2 regions of the Lentzea sp. HUAS12 genome follow, and region 1 is predicted to be linked to the other one. Evidence: riboswitches for the same ligand, from Rfam matches in the RefSeq annotation. Region 1 holds a riboswitch; the other holds the start of a gene.

Region 1 (7,844 bases):
GGTGTCGACGCGGCCGTCGAACAGCCCCATCACGCCCTCGACCACGGCGATGTCGCAGCCCTTGGAACCGTGCGCGAACAGCCCCGGGATCCGCTGCTCGCCGACCATGACCGGGTCGAGGTTGCGGCCGGGGCGGTCCGTGGCGAGCGAGTGGTAGCCGGGGTCGATGTAGTCGGGGCCGACCTTGAACGGCGCGACCCGCGAGCCCGCGCGGCGCAGCGCCGCCATGAGGCCGGTGGCGACGGTGGTCTTGCCGCTGCCCGAGGCGGGGGCGGCGACGACCAGCCTGTTCACCACTCGATCCCCCGCTGGCCCTTCTGCCCGGCGTCCATCGGGTGCTTGACCTTGGTCATCTCCACCACGAGGTCGGCCGCGTCGACCAACTTCTGCGGCGCGTACCGCCCGGTGATCACGACGTGCTGGTGGCCGGGCCGGTTCGCCAGCACGTCGACCACCTCGTCCACGTCGATCCAGCCCCAGTGCAGCGGGTACGTGAACTCGTCCAGCACGTAGAGGCCGTGGCGTTCGGAGCCGATGCGGCGGGCGATCTCCGCCCAGCCCTCGCGCGCGGCCGAGGCGTGGTCGTCCTCGGTGCCCTGCTTGCGGGTCCAGGACCAGCCCTCGCCCATCTTGTGCCACTCGACGGCGCCGCCCTCGCCGGTCTCGTCGTGCAGGCGGCCGAGCGCCTTGAACGCCGACTCCTCGCCGACCTTCCACTTGGCGGACTTCACGAACTGGAACACGCCGATGTCCCAGCCCTGGTTCCAGCCGCGCAGCGCCAGGCCGAACGCCGACGTCGACTTCCCCTTCATCTCGCCGGTGTGCAGCATCAGCAACGGACGGTTGCGGCGCTGGCGGGTGGTCAGGCCGTCCTTCGGGACCTCGGTTGGTTGTCCTTGGGGCATCGCGGTCTCCTTACGCAGCCCGGACGACGCCGGCGAGGTGGTCGGCGGACAGCTGGTCGAGCCGGACGCAGGTGCCCTGCAACGCCTCGGCGACCTTCTGCGCGAGACCGAGGCGGACGTGGCCCTGTTCGCAGTCGACGACCACGACGGCGGTCTGCTCCAGCAGGCCCGCGGCCTTCAGCGCGTCCTTGGTCGGGTCGCCGCCCAGGCCAGACGACGTGGCGCGCCCGTCGGTCAGCAGCACCACCAACGGCCGCTTGCGCGGGTCGCGCAACCGCTCGATCTCCAGGACGCGGTGGGCCTTCAGCAGACCGTCCGCCAACGGCGTGCGGCCGCCGGTGCGCATCTTCTTCAACCGCGTGGCCGCCGCGTCGACCGAAGTCGTGGGAGGCAGGGCGACCTCGGCGCTCTGGCCGCGGAACGTCACCACGCCGACCTTGTCCCGGCGCTGGTAGGCGTCGCGCAGCAACGAGATCACGGCGCCGCTGACGGCCGACATCCGCTTCTGCGCGGCCATCGAGCCGGAGGCGTCGACGACGAACAGGACGAGGTTCGACTCCTTGCCCTCCCGCACGGCCTTGCGCAGGTCGGCGGCGGTGAGCAGCAGGCCGGGGCCGCTGCGGCCGCGCGCGGCCTGGTGCGGTGCGGCGTTCGTGAGCGTGTCGACGAGGTGCAGCCCGCTGCCGTCCACTGTGGATGAACGAACCACCCGTCCGGTGCGCGCACGGGCGCGGGAACGCTTGCCCGGCGCGCCTTCGCCGACTCCGGGCACCTCCAGCAGCCGCGCCTTGAACGCGGGTGCGGGTTCCGGCGCAGGACGGTCCTGGGGCGCGTTGCCGCCGCCCCTCGGGCCGTCCTGCGGTTCGGGCAGCTCGCCGCCACCGGGACCGTCGTCGTCGGGGCCCTCGTCGGGTTCGGAGGCGTGCTCGGCGGCCTGCTTCATCGCGTCCTCGAGCTGCTGCTCCTCGATGCCGGGCTCGTCGAACGGGTCGCGGCGGCGCCGGTGCGGCAGGGCGAGCCGGACGGCCGTCTCGACATCGACCTCCTCGACCTCGGCGGCTCCGCGCCAGGCGGCGTTGGCGGTGGCGGCGCGGGCGACGACGAGGTCCGCGCGCATGCCGTCGACCTCGAAAGCCGCGCAGACGGCGGCGATCCGGCGCAGCTCACCGTCCGGGAGGGACACTCCGGCGAGCCGGGCGCGCGCGTCGGTGATCTGCTGCTTGAGGTGCGCGTCCTCGTCGGCCCACCGGGCGGCGAACGCCACGGGGTCCGCCTCGTAGGCGAGCCGGCGGCGGATGACCTCGGTGCGCACGGCCACGTCCCGCGCCGCCTTCACCGCCACGGTCAGCCCGAACCGGTCGAGCAGCTGCGGCCGCAGCTCGCCCTCCTCCGGGTTCATGGTGCCGACCAGCAGGAACTGCGACGGGTGCGACACCGAGACGCCCTCGCGCTCGACGTGCGCTCGTCCCATCGCGGCGGCGTCGAGCAGCAGGTCGACCAGGTGGTCGTGCAGCAGGTTGACCTCGTCGACGTAGAGCACGCCCCGGTGCGCCGAGGCGAGCAACCCGGGCTGGAACGCCCGCCTGCCCTCGGTCAGCGCCTTCTCCAGGTCGAGCGACCCGACGAGCCGGTCCTCGGTGGCGCCGACGGGCAGCTCCACGAGCCGGGCGGGCCGCCGTTCGACACCCTCGTGCGGCGCGTCGGGGCAGTCGGTCGTGCCCGGCACGCAGCCGAAACGGCAGTGCTGGGAGACCTCGAGCTCGGGCAGCAGCGCGGCGAGGGCGCGCACGATGGTCGACTTCGCGGTCCCCTTCTCGCCGCGGACGAGCACACCGCCGATGCCGGGGTGCACCGCGTTCAACAGCAGGGCGAGCCGGAGGTCGTCGTGTCCGACGACAGCCGAAAAGGGGTACATGCAGCGAAGTCCTTCCTCGGGTGTCCACGCCCGCGGCCAGGTGGAAGAGGGGGACGAGTTCCTGACTCCCGGCACGGGCCGGTCACAGTCGCGGGACGGCGCCGGAGTCACACCGGCTTCCTCGCACTCCCCTCACAGCCCCGGCATCGTCGCATTTCCGACCACCGGGTCCAACAGCCAGGTGAGCGACGTCGCTAGATCAGCCCCCGGAACTCGGCCCACGCCGCGCGCACCTCGTCCGCCGTCCACTCCAGCGCGGGCCCGGCCACGGTCACCTCGGTCTTGGCGAGCTGCCCGTCCTGCCAGAACCCGCCGAGGAACTCCCCGCTCAGCTCCTTGAGCCGCGCCGGGTCGCCCGGCAGGTGCAGCGCGAACTGGTGGGTGTGCGGTTCGGGCAGGTCCATGGCGGCGGCCACGACCTTGGCGTGCTCGACGTACGTGCCGAGCCTGGGCAGCACGGTGTCGAGGCCGTGCAGCGCGGACAGCGCCGCCGGCCACTGCTGGAACAGCATGCCGCCGTAGCGGTGCCGCCACACCCGTGCCTGGTCGACGAAGTCCTGGGTGCCGGCCAGGGCCGCGCCGGAGATGCCCTCCAGCGACTTGTAGAACGACACGTAGACCGAGTCGAACAGGCCCGCGATCTCGGGCAGCGGCTTGCCGAGGCCGTACGTGCTCTCCCACAGCCGCGCGCCGTCGAGGTGCACGACCGCGTCCCGTTCCCGCGCGAGGTCCACCCACGACACGAGCTCGTCCCAGGACGGCAGCACGAACCCGGCCTCGCGGTCGGGCACCTCCAGCAGCAGCGTCCCGTACGGTTCGGGGCACGATCCGATGTCCGAGGTGCGCACCTTGATCGGGCGCAGGCCGGACAGCACGGTCAGCGCGTCGTCCTCGTGGTGCAGGGGGTGTGCCTGCGGGTGCATCGCGACGATCGGGTTGTGCGTGCGGTCGGCCCAGCACTTCAGGGCGATCTGCTGCGCCATGGTGCCGGTCGGCACGAACAACGCCGCCTCGGTGCCGAGCAGGTGCGCGACCCGCGTCTCCAGCGTGCCCACCGGGCCGCCGTCGCCGTAGCGGTCGGGGTCGACGTCCGGCACGGGGCCGAGCGCCTCCAGCAACGTCTTCTTGCGGACTCCGGACAGCTGACGGTTCAACACCCCCGCATCAAACCTCAGCCGCGAGCGTCTCCGCGAGCGAAATGACCCCCGCGCGGATCTCGTCCGCCGTCATGCCCTGGGCCAGCAGGAACTCGATGTGCTCGCCCCGGAGGACGGCGATGACCAGCGGCAACGACGCCAGCACGTGGTCGAACAGCGTGCTCGCGAACTCCCCCCGGTCCCCGAAGCGGCGGAACACCGTGCCCTTGCCCACACCGCCCTCCAGGGCCACGTCCTCCCTGGACATCACACCTGGATGCCGCGGGAGCTGATCAACCGGGTGGCGGCGGCCTGGATCGCCACCCGGTTGTCGGCGCGTTCCAACGAACTCTCATGGGCGTGCCGCGCGACTGCCTACGCCACGAAGGCCGTCCTCGAGGACCCGATCGACGTGCCCGACGGCGTGAGCGACCACCAGGCCCTCGCCCTGCTCCTGCAGGGCACCACGGCGGTCGCGGCAGCCAAGGCGGCGCGGATCCCGCCCGGTGACCGGGTGCTGGTCGAGGCGGCGACCGGCGGTGTCGGCAGGATGGTCGTGTTCGGGTACACCAGTGGCGAGCCGTTGGACGTCACGGCGAGCGACATCTTCCGCAACGGCGTCGCGGTCATGGGCCTTCCCCGTGGAACGACCCCTCAGGAGGTGCTGGAGCCGGGCCTCGAACCCGTGCTGGGCGACGTCCACCGGTTCGACGAGATCGCCGAGGCGCGCCGGGCGCTCGAAGCCCGCACCACGCGCGGCAAGCTCATCGCGCGACCGTGACGGACCGGGGCGCGCGGAACGACAGCAGCTGGAGCCATTCCGGATCAGGGCCCGTCAGGTGCAACGACGGCTCGTGCGTGGCCACCGTCCGCACCGTCACGGCGGCCTCCAGCCGCGCCAGCCCGGCGCCGAGGCAGAAGTGCCGGCCGTACCCGAAGGCCAGGTGCCGCGGATCGGTTTCCTTGCCGCTCAACAACAACACGAGCTCCGCACCGGCAGGAACGCGCACACCGGAGAGCACGACCTCACGCGCGGTCAGCCGCCGCCACGTCACCACGGGCGTCTCGGTCCGCAGCACGTCCTCGACGAACGACTCGGCCACGCCGGGCTCCGGCAGCCGGGCCCACAACGCGCGGTCCTGCAACGCGCGCCGCAACGCCGTGGACAGCAGCTGCGTCGTCGTCTCCTGGCCCGCGATCAGCAGGAAGTAGCAGAGGCCGGCGGAGTCCTCCGCGGACACACCGGCGTCGGCCAGCGCGCAGAACAGCTCGCCGTCGCGCGCGTGGTAGCGCTTGACCAGCCACTGGTGGAAGTCACCGACGTCGTCGACCAGCTCCATCTGCCGTTCGCGGGTGACGTCGCCCCAGAATAACTCGAGCGAGCCTGCGCTCCACCGCTTCAGCGTCGGGATGTCGACGTTCTCCAGCCCGAGGAGCTCCATCAGCACGATCGCCGGCAGGTCCCAGGCCAGGTCCCGCACGAGATCCGTGCCACCCAGGCGTTCCGCGACGAGCGCGCGGATGCGAGGCTCCGCAGCGGAGACTCGGGCCGGCGTGAAGAACGACGCCACCAGGCGCCGCAGGCCGGCGTGCGACGACGACCCGTTGTTCGCGAGCGTCGGCGGCAGTGAGAACCGGGCGCGGACCAGGGCCCGCAGCGCCGGGGGCGCGACGGGTGTGACGGCGGTCAGCGCGTTGTCGGGCAGGTAGGTGACCGGATCGGCCAGCACGGCGCGCACGTCGTCGTGGTCCGAGACCACCCACCGACCGCCGACGACCTGCACCGGCGAGGTGAGTTCGGCGCGCGTGAAGGTGAACAGGTCCACGAGCGGCACGCTAGCGGGCGGATGGGAGACTCGGTCGGTGACCGTGAGCACAACTGAGGCGAGTTCCAGCGGCGGTGAGTCGACGTTCGACTGGATCGACGTCCGTTCTGAAGCGCGGGCCAAGGCCGGTCTGACCAGGCGCGTGCGACCGCGCACGGCGGACTCGACGGACCTCGACCTCGCGAGCAACGACTACCTGGGCCTCGCCAAGGACAAGCGGGTCGCGGGCGCCGCGGCCGCCGCCACGCTGAAGTGGGGCGCGGGATCCACGGGATCGCGCCTGGTCACGGGCTCGACGGAGCTGCACGCCGAGCTGGAGTTCGAGCTCGCGAACTTCTGCGGCTCGCAGTCGGCGCTGGTGTTCAGCAGCGGGTACATGGCGAACCTGGGCGCGGTCACGGCGCTGACGGGTCCCGGCACGGCGATCGTCGCGGACCAGCACATCCACGCGTCGCTGATCGACGGCACGCGCCTGTCGAAGGCCGACGTCGTCGTCGCGGACCACTGCGACGTGAGCAAGGTGAAGCACGCGCTGGAGACGCGGGGCAAGCGGCGCGCGATCGTCGTCACGGACTCGGTGTTCAGCGTGGACGGTGACATAGCCCCGCTCAACGAGCTGCACGAGGTCTGCCGGGCGAACGGCTCCGCGCTGGTGGTCGACGACGCGCACGGACTCGGCGTCGTCGGGCCGGGCGGCCGCGGCGCGGTGGCCGAGGCCGGTCTCATCAAGCAGCCGGACGTGATCACCACGCTGACGCTGAGCAAGTCGCTGGGCGCCATGGGCGGTGCCGTCCTCGGCCCGAGCCGGGTGATCAAGCACCTGATCGACACCGCGCGGCCGTTCATCTTCGACACGGGCCTCGCGCCGAGCAGCGCGGCGGCGGCCCTCGCGGCCATCAGGATCCTGCGCGAGGAGCCGGACCGCCCCGAGCGGGCGCTGACCGTGGCGCACGACCTGAGCAACCGCCTCAAGGAGGCCGGGTTCCAGGTCAGCACGCCGACCGCGGCCGTCGTGAGCGTGCGGGCACCGGGTCCCGAGGAAGCGTTCCGGTGGGCCGAGGCCTGCCGCACGAGCGGTGTGGTCGTCGGCTGCTTCCGGCCGCCGTCGGTACCGGACGGGATCAGCAGGCTGCGGCTCACCGCGCGCGCCGATCTGACCGAGGCCGACATCGAGCGCGCGGTGCGCGTGATCAGGGAGAGCGCCGCATCCGCAGGTGTGGGATCCCGTCCTCGATGAACTCGTCGCCCTCGGGCACGAACCCGAACGAGGCGTAGAAGTCGGCGACGTACGTCTGCGCGTCGAGCACCGACGGCGCGCTGCCGATGTCCACGAGTGCGGCCTGCATGAGCCGGCGGCTGTACCCGCGACCGCGGGCCATGCGCGCGGTGACGACGCGGCCGATGCGGAACGTGCCGTCCGGGTCCTCGAGCAACCGCAGGTACGCGAGCGGATCGTGTGATCCCTCGGCCTCCAGCCAGAAGTGCCGGGTGCCCTGTTCCAGGTCGCGGCCGTCCACGTCGGCGTAGATGCAGTTCTGCTCGACGACGAAGACGTCCTGCCGCAGCCGCAGGATCGCGTAGAGCTGGGCGGGGCTCAGGTCGAGCCCCCACTGGCGGCGCAGGGTGGCGGGAAACTGTGTGGTTCGCACGTGACCGTGGATATCAGAAGCCCAGCGTCTGCCGGTAGTTCGCGAGTCGCGTGTACACACCGGGCTCGTCCGCCCGAGCGCAGCCGCGGCCGAACGACACCACGCCCGCGAGCCGTCCGCGGACCACGAGCGGCCCGCCCGAGTCGCCCGTGCAGGCGTCCCGGCCGCCCCGCCCGGCGCACAGCATCGCGCCCGGCCGGTAGTCCGGCTCCTTGAGCAGGCACTCCTGGTCGGACAGGATCGGCACCGTCACCTTGCGCAGCGTCATCGCCGGCGGGGCGTTCTCGGCGGTGCGGCCCCACCCGAGCACCACGCCGTCGGCGCCGGGCTCACCAAGTTCGATCGTCCGGTACGGCACCGGACGCGCGAGCGTGAGCACCGCCACGTCGTCGCCCTTGGTGACCTCGACGTAC
Region 2 (7,844 bases), 720 kb from region 1:
ATGTTCTTGGCCGCCACCGCGATCCGCCGGTACGCCGACTCCATGTCCGCGCGTGCCTCGACACCGTCGACACCGCGGCCGTAGGCGTAGCCGCCCCACACCGCGTACACCTCGGCGATGTCGGAGGAGTCGCGCCAGTTGCGGCTGTCGATCAGCGGCAGCACGCCCGCGCCGTACGCGCCCGGCTTGGACCCGAAGACGCGCAACGTCGCCCGGCGCTGGTCGCCGTGTTCTTCCAGATCCCGCAGCATGTGTGCGCGCACGAAGTTCTGCTCCGCGGGCTCGTCGAGCGCGGCCACCAGCTGCACGGCGTCGTCCAACATGGACACGACGTGCGGGAAGGCGTCGCGGAAGAAGCCGGAGATGCGGACCGTGACGTCGATGCGCGGGCGCTGCAGCTCCTCCGGGGACACGACTTCCAGCCCGGTGACGCGGCGGGACTGGTCGTCCCACACGGGCCGGACGCCGAGCAGTGCGAAGACCTCGGCGATGTCGTCGCCGGCGGTGCGCATCGCGGACGTGCCCCAGACCGACAGGCCGACCGAGGGCGGCCATTCGCCGTCGTTCTCGGACCGGTAGCGCTCCAGCAGCGAGTCGGCCATCGCCTGGCCGGTCTCCCACGCGAGCCGCGACGGGATGGCCTTCGGGTCGACCGAGTAGAAGTTGCGGCCGGTCGGCAGCACGTTCACCAGGCCGCGCAACGGAGAACCCGACGGGCCGGCCGGGATGTAGCCGCCGTCCAGCGCGTGCAGGACGTTCGTCATCTCGTCCGTGGTGCGCGCGAGCCTCGGGACGACCTCGACGGCCGCGAACTCCAGGATCTTCTGCACGTCCGCCGAGGGGTGCAGACCCGCTGCGGCGGAACGGTCCCAGCCCGCGTCCTCCATCGCCTGGACGAGCGCGCGGGCCTCTTCCTCGATCGCGTCCACGTCTTCCCGTGCGGTGCTCGTGAGCCCGAGTGCCTCACGCAGACCTGGCAGCGCGGCGACCTGACCGCCCCACATCTGCCGCGCCTGCAACATCGCGAGCACGAGGTTCACGCGAACGGAACCGGTGGGCGCCTCGCCGAGGACGTGCAGGCCGTCGCGGATCTGGACGTCCTTGACCTCGCACAGCCAGCCGTCGACGTGCAGGATGAACTCGTCGAACTCCGCGTCGTGCGGCCGGTCGTCGAGCCCCAGGTCGTGGTCGAGCTTCGCGGCCTTGATCAGCGTCCAGATCTGCGCGCGGATCGCCGGCACCTTCGCCGGGTCCATCGCGGAGATGTTCCCGTACTCGTCGAGCAGCTGCTCCAGGCGCGCGATGTCGCCGTAGCTGTCGGCGCGGGCCATCGGCGGCACGAGGTGGTCGACCAGCGTGGCGTGCGCACGGCGCTTGGCCTGCGTGCCCTCACCGGGGTCGTTGACGAGGAACGGGTAGATCAGCGGCAGGTCGCCGAGCGCCGCGTCCGTGCCACAGGACGCCGACATGCCGACGGTCTTGCCCGGCAACCACTCCAGGTTGCCGTGCTTGCCGACGTGCACCACCGCGTCCGCGCCGAAGTTCGACTCGATCCACCGGTAGGCGGCGAGGTAGTGGTGCGACGGCGGCAGGTCCGGGTCGTGGTAGATCGCGATCGGGTTCTCGCCGAACCCGCGCGGCGGCTGGACGATCACCGCGACGTTGCCGGACCGCAGCGCGGCCAGCACGATCTCGCCGTCCTCGGACTTGGAGAAGTCGACGAACAACGAGCCGGGCGCCTCGCCCCAGTGCTCGCGCATCGACTCGCGGAAGTCCTCCGGCAGCGTCTCGTGGAACTCGCGGTAGTCGGCCGCGGCGATGCGGATCGGGTTGCTCTCGAACTGCTCCTGCGTGAGCCAGTCGGCGTCCTGGCCACCGGCGGCGATCAGCGCGTGGATCAGCTTGTCGCCGTCGAGCTCGTCGACGCCCGGCAGCTCGTCGCCGATGTCGTACCCGTGCTCCTTCATGGCCTTGAGCAGCCGCACGGTCGACGCGGGCGTGTCGAGCCCGACCGCGTTGCCGATGCGCGAGTGCTTCGTCGGGTACGCCGACAGCATCACGACGACCTTGCGCTCGGCGACCGGGATGTGGCGCAACCGGCCGTGCCGCACGGCGATGCCCGCGACGCGCAGCGCCCGTTCGGGGTCGGCGACGTAGACGGTGAGACCGTCTTCGTCGATCTCCTTGAACGAGAACGGGACCGTGATGATCCGGCCGTCGAACTCCGGGATCGCGACCTGGGTCGCGGTGTCCAAAGGAGACAGTCCGTCGTCGTTGGAATCCCACGTGTCGCGGCTCGACGTGAGGCACAACCCCTGCAGGATCGGTACGTCGAGCGCGGCCAGCGCCCCGACGTCCCACGCGTCGTCGTCACCACCGGCGGACGCCTTGGCGGGGTTCGTGCCCCCGGCGGCGAGCACCGTGACGACCAGCGCGTCGGCCTGCCGGAGGGTGTCGAGCAGCTCGGGTTCGGCGGTGCGCAGCGAGGAGCAGTAGACCGGCAGCGGCTTGCCGCCCTTGGCCTCGATCGCGTCGCACAGGGCGTGGATGAACGCGGTGTTCCCGGCGACGTGGTGCGCGCGGTAGTAGAGCACGGCGACCGTGGGACCGGTCTCCGGCGTGCTCTCCCGCTCCAGCACCCCCCACGTGGGCGTGGCGGCCGGTGCCGCGAAGCCGTGGCCGGTCAGCAGCACGGTGTCGGAGAGGAACTTGTGCAGCTCGGTGAGGTTCGCCGGGCCGCCGTGCGCGAGGTAGAGGTGCGCCTCGGCGCACACGCCACCGGCGACCGTCGACAGCTCCATGAGCGCCGCGTCGGGCTGCATCTCGCCCCCGAGCACGACCACCGGCAGCCCGCTCGCGAGGAGCCAGTCGAGCCCTTCCTCCCACATCCGGCGGCCGCCGAGGATGCGCACGAGGACCAGGTCGACGCCGTCCACCAGCGCGGGGAGGTCGTCGACGGTGGTGCGCGACGGGTTGCCGAGCCGGTACTCGGCACCGCTCGCACGCGCCGACAGCAGGTCGGTGTCGGAGGTCGACAGCAGCAGGATCACGCAGGCTCCATCCCTCGTGGGGTCCTCGCCCCAGGTTGCGGGTGACTGGCGAAGCAGAGTTCCTGACTCCCAGCGGTGTGCTGGTCACAGTGGCGGGACCGCGCCGGATTCACACCGGCTTCCTCCTGCGCTTCGTCGTTCGGGCTCACCCTAACCGGCGGGTTACAGTCCGACCTATGCGTAGTCACCCGGATGCCTGCCCCGGCGCCGTCGAGCTGCACGCCGCGGCCGACGGCGGGCTGGCGCGCATCCGGGTGCCCGGCGGCACGCTTTCCGCTGCTCAGTGGGACGTCGTGCGGGTGGCCGCACTGGAGCTCGGAAACGGTTCAGTGGAACTGACCTCGCGGGCGAACCTCCAGATCAGGGGCCTGCGGGACGGCGTGGAGCTGGGTGCGCGACTGGCCGCGGCGGGCCTGCTGCCGTCGGCCACGCACGAGCGGATGCGCAACATCATCGCGGCGCCGCTGGAGGACAACCAGGGGCTGGTCGACGAGATCGACGCGGCGTTGTGCGCGGACCCGGAACTGGCGGACCTGCCAGGCCGTTTCCTGCTCACGGCAGGGGAGTCGGTGAGCGGGCTGGGCGGCGACTTCGGCCTGGTCAGCGCCCCGGAGGGCACGTTCGCCCTGCTGCTCGCCGGTCGTGACACCGGTGTGCGCGTCACCGACCCCGCCGACGCCGTCCTCACCGCCGCCCGCCTGTTCCAGCGGCTGCGCGGCCCGGCCTGGCGCCTGTCCGAAGTGGACGACGGTGTGCGAAAGATCACCGCTCACTTCGGCACGACGGACGCCCCGCGCATCACCCCTGCTGTGACTCCTGTCGCACCTTCACCGTTGACCCCGGGCGTTCCACTAGGCCGCCTCGACGCGCACCAGCTTCCGGGCGTCGCCCTCCGCCTGACGCCGTGGCGCGGCCTGGTCGTGCCCGCCGGCACCGACACCTCCGGCCTGATCACGGACCCCGGCTCCCCCTGGCACGGTGTGAGCGCCTGCACCGGCCGCCCCGGCTGCGCGAAGTCGCTCTCCGACGTGCGGGCCGACGCCCGCGCGTGGCTCGGAACCCCGCACGACCGGCCCGTTCACTGGTCGGGCTGTGCCCGCCGCTGCGGTCGTCCCGCCGGTGATGTGATCGAGTTCGTCGCGACCGGCGACGGCTACGAGGAGATCAGGTGACGCAGTACATCAAGGACGGGGCGGAGATCTACCGCCAGTCCTTCGCCACCATTCGCGCGGAGTCGGACCTCACCAGGTTCCCGGCAGACGTCGCGAAGGTCGTCGTCCGCATGATCCACGCGTGCGGTATGACCGACCTGCCCGACGACGTCGCGTTCTCCGCGAACGTCGTGCGTGACGCCAGGGAGGCGTTGCACGACGGCGCGCCGATCCTGTGCGACGCCAACATGGTCGCGTCCGGCGTGACCCGCCGCCGGCTGCCGAAGGACAACGAAGTCCTTTGCTACCTCCAGGATCCGCGCACACCCTTACGAGCGCAGGAGATCGGCAACACGCGCAGCGCCGCCGCCCTCGAACTGCTCGCGGACCGCTTTGACGGCGCGGTGATCGCGATCGGCAACGCCCCCACCGCGCTGTTCCACCTCCTCGACCTGATCGCCGCGGGAGCCCCGAAGCCGGCGGCGGTTCTGGGCATCCCGGTCGGGTTCATCGGGGCGGCGGAGTCCAAGGAAGCTTTGGCCGCAACGGATCTGGAGCACCTCGTGGTGCGCGGCCGGCGCGGCGGCAGTGCCATGACGGCGGCGGCCATCAACGCGATCGCGAGCGAGGAAGAGTGATGACGGGCAAGCTCTACGGCGTCGGCGTGGGTCCCGGCGACCCGGAACTCGTGACGGTGAAGGCCGCACGGCTCATCCACGACGCCGACGTGATCGCGTTCCACAGCGCCCGCCACGGCCGCAGCAACGCGAAGACCGTTGCGGCGCCGTACTTCCGCGACGGCCAGATCATGGAACAGCTCGTCTACCCGGTCACCACCGAGGACACGGACGACTACCAGGGCGAGATCGACGCGTTCTACGAGGAGGCCGCCGCCACGCTGGCCGCGCACCTCGACGCCGGGCGTGACGTCGTCGTGCTCGCGGCGGGCGACCCGTTCTTCTACGGCTCGTACATGCACATGCACAAGCGCCTCAAAGACCGCTATGAGTGGGAGGTCGTCCCCGGCGTCACGTCCGTGAGCGGGGCGAGCGCCGTCCTCGGCACCCCGCTCGTGGAACGCGACGAGGTGCTCACGATCCTGCCCGGAACGCTGCCGCCCGACGAGCTCGCGTCCCGGCTCGCCGACACCGACTGCGCCGCGATCCTCAAGCTGGGCCGCACCTTCGGCAACGTCCGCGAGGCGCTCGAAGCTTCCGGCAGGCTCGACGGCGCGTGGTACGTGGAGCGCGCCACCACCACGCGGCAGAAGATGTCGCCGCTGGCCGACGTCGACCCCGAGTCCGTCCCGTACTTCTCGATCGCGCTGCTGCCGAGCCGGTCCAAGCCCGCCAAGCCGAAGGGCGAGGTCGTGGTCGTCGGCCTCGGCCCCGGTACCCGCGCGTGGCTCACCCCGGAGGCCCGCCAAGAGCTCGAAGCCGCCGACGAACTGGTCGGCTACAGCACCTATCTCGACCGCGTGCCGGAACGTCCCGGCCAGCAGCGGCACTCCTCGCACAACCAGGTCGAGTCCGAACGCGCTGCCTTCGCGCTGGACCTGGCGCGCAAGGGCTCGCGGGTCGCGGTCGTGTCGTCGGGCGATCCCGGCGTGTTCGCCATGGCCACCGCGGTGCTGGAGGTCGCGGCGGAGACCCAGGACGTGCCGGTGCGCGTCATCCCCGGTGTGACGGCCGCGAACGCCGTGGCGGCCAAGGCGGGCGCGCCGCTCGGGCACGACTACGCGGTGATCTCCTTGAGCGACCGGCTCAAGCCGTGGGACGTCATCGCCGAACGCCTCGAGGCCACCGCCAAGGCCGACCTGGTCGTCGCGATCTACAACCCGGCCTCCAAGGCTCGCACGCACCAGGTCGCGGACATGCGAGACCTTCTGTTGCGGCACCGCGAACCGGAAACTCCGGTGGTCGTGGGACGCGACGTCGGCGGCCCCGAGGAGGAGATCCGTGTGCTCACGCTCGGCACCCTCGCCCCCGACACGATCGACATGCGTTGCCTGCTGATCATCGGTTCGTCGCAGACCGTCGTCACGGACGCGGGCGTGGTGTTCACGCCGCGCCGCTACCCGTCCTGACCACGTCCGCACCCTCCGCGCCGGCAACGGCCGGCGCGGAGGGTGCGGAGGGCCGGGTTCAGGTGATGATGCGTCCGCCGGAGCGGAACGACCCCGTGAGCGGCTGATAACCGTCCGTCCACGTCACCTGGGCCGCCATCACGCTGTCGGTCCTGCCCGTGAACCCGTCGTAGAGCACGTGGTGGGAGCACGTCGCGGACGGGCCGGGCGTTGTGCACAGCGGGCTGGTCGGCGGGATGATGCTGGTGCCCTTGCGGATGCCGATGATCATGCTGATGTCCTTGACCAGGGGCGACAACTGGTTGGTCGCGGTGTCCCGGCAGGCGATGGCCCACGTGACGTGGAGCTGACCGTCGTAGAGGGTGACGTCGTTGCCGACGCCGACCTCGCAGCGGATCGCGGCCGCGGACACGTCCCCCTGGGCGGACAGCCCGATGACGGGCCCGCTGAACACGACCCGCGGTGCGGCCGGCACCGCTGTCGCGGCTGACGCGGTGCCGGCCGCACCGGCACTCAGCAGCAGGACGGACAGGAAGCAGGCGATCCGCCTGAATCCACCCAACATGCGCTTCTCCTTGCGTTCGTCATGTGGATCGGGACGCAGGCCAGCGTGGACGCCCGGTTTCGTGCGGCCACACAACGTTCTGCGAATCGGCTGTTCAGTGGTGCCGCCCTGGGTGCCTCCGGGAATAAGCAGGAATTCGCACATCGCCGTGCCGCGATCGGAGGGGGAGCTGCGCGGGTGAGGGTGGAGCTGCGGGTGCTGGGCCAGGTCGAGGTCTTCGTCGACGGAACGCGGGTGGACCTCGGGCACGCCCGCCAGCGGTACGTGCTGGCGACGTTGCTGGTCGAGGCCAACCAGGTGGTCTCCACCGACCAGCTGGTGGACCGGATCTGGGGCGAGCGCCCGCCCCGGCGGGCCCGGCAGTTGGTGAGCAACTACCTGTCGCGGCTGCGCATCCTGCTGTCCGCCAGTGGCGTCGCGGACGAGGTGGTGATCGAGCGGCGCGGTGGCGGCTACGTCCTGCTGGCCGCACCCGGTCAGGTGGACGTGCACCGGTTCCGGCGCCTGGTCGCCGATGCCCGCGCCGACGCCGACGAGGTCCATGCGTCGGAACTGCTGGAGCAGGCCGCGCAGGTGTGGCGTGGTGAGGCGCTGGCCGGGCTGGACACGCCGTGGATCGCCACGCTGCGCCAGGAACTCGAGCGCGAGCGGTTCGCCGCCGACACCGACCGCCTCGAACTGGCGCTGCGCCAAGGCCGGCACGCCGCGCTGCTGCCCGAGTTGACCACGCGTGCCCAGGCGCACCCGCTGGACGAGCGCATCACGGCCCAGCTCATGCTCGCTCTGTACCGCAGCGGTCGTCAGGCCGACGCGCTGGAGCGCTACGAGCGGCTGCGCGTCCTGCTGGCCGAGGAGCTCGGCGTCGATCCCCGGCCGCCCCTGCGAGAACTCCACCAGAGGATGCTGGCCGCCGATCCCGGCCTCGCCGCCCAGGAGAACCGGTCACCGGTGGTACCGCGCCAGCTGCCGGCCGCTCCCGCGCTGTTCACCGG

What was found. Region 1 has a riboswitch for cobalamin ahead of ND450_RS40590 (putative cobaltochelatase). Riboswitches for the same ligand answer to the same signal wherever they lie in the genome.
Region 2: linked by a shared signal. The riboswitch ahead of cobN (cobaltochelatase subunit CobN) and the one ahead of ND450_RS40590 (putative cobaltochelatase) in region 1 are both predicted to bind cobalamin.

What each region holds. Positions count from the first base shown of each region.
Region 1 covers NZ_CP099738.1:8,641,568-8,649,411, reverse strand. The annotation lists gene ND450_RS40600 (cobyrinate a,c-diamide synthase) at 1-297, opposite strand, end outside; gene cobO (cob(I)yrinic acid a,c-diamide adenosyltransferase) at 291-905, opposite strand; gene ND450_RS40590 (putative cobaltochelatase) at 916-2,820, opposite strand; cobalamin riboswitch at 2,855-2,986, opposite strand; gene ND450_RS40585 (low specificity L-threonine aldolase) at 3,015-3,977, opposite strand; gene ND450_RS40580 (hypothetical protein) at 3,985-4,224, opposite strand; gene ND450_RS40575 (hypothetical protein) at 4,234-4,737, shown strand; gene ND450_RS40570 (cytochrome P450) at 4,721-5,782, opposite strand; gene ND450_RS40565 (8-amino-7-oxononanoate synthase) at 5,826-7,019, shown strand; gene ND450_RS40560 (GNAT family N-acetyltransferase) at 6,973-7,431, opposite strand; gene ND450_RS40555 (serine protease) at 7,445-7,844, opposite strand, start outside.
Region 2 covers NZ_CP099738.1:9,357,565-9,365,408, reverse strand. The annotation lists gene cobN (cobaltochelatase subunit CobN) at 1-3,050, opposite strand, end outside; cobalamin riboswitch at 3,085-3,218, opposite strand; gene ND450_RS44155 (hypothetical protein) at 3,227-4,222, shown strand; gene ND450_RS44150 (precorrin-8X methylmutase) at 4,219-4,839, shown strand; gene ND450_RS44145 (precorrin-2 C(20)-methyltransferase) at 4,839-6,287, shown strand; gene ND450_RS44140 (hypothetical protein) at 6,346-6,852, opposite strand; gene ND450_RS44135 (BTAD domain-containing putative transcriptional regulator) at 7,030-7,844, shown strand, end outside.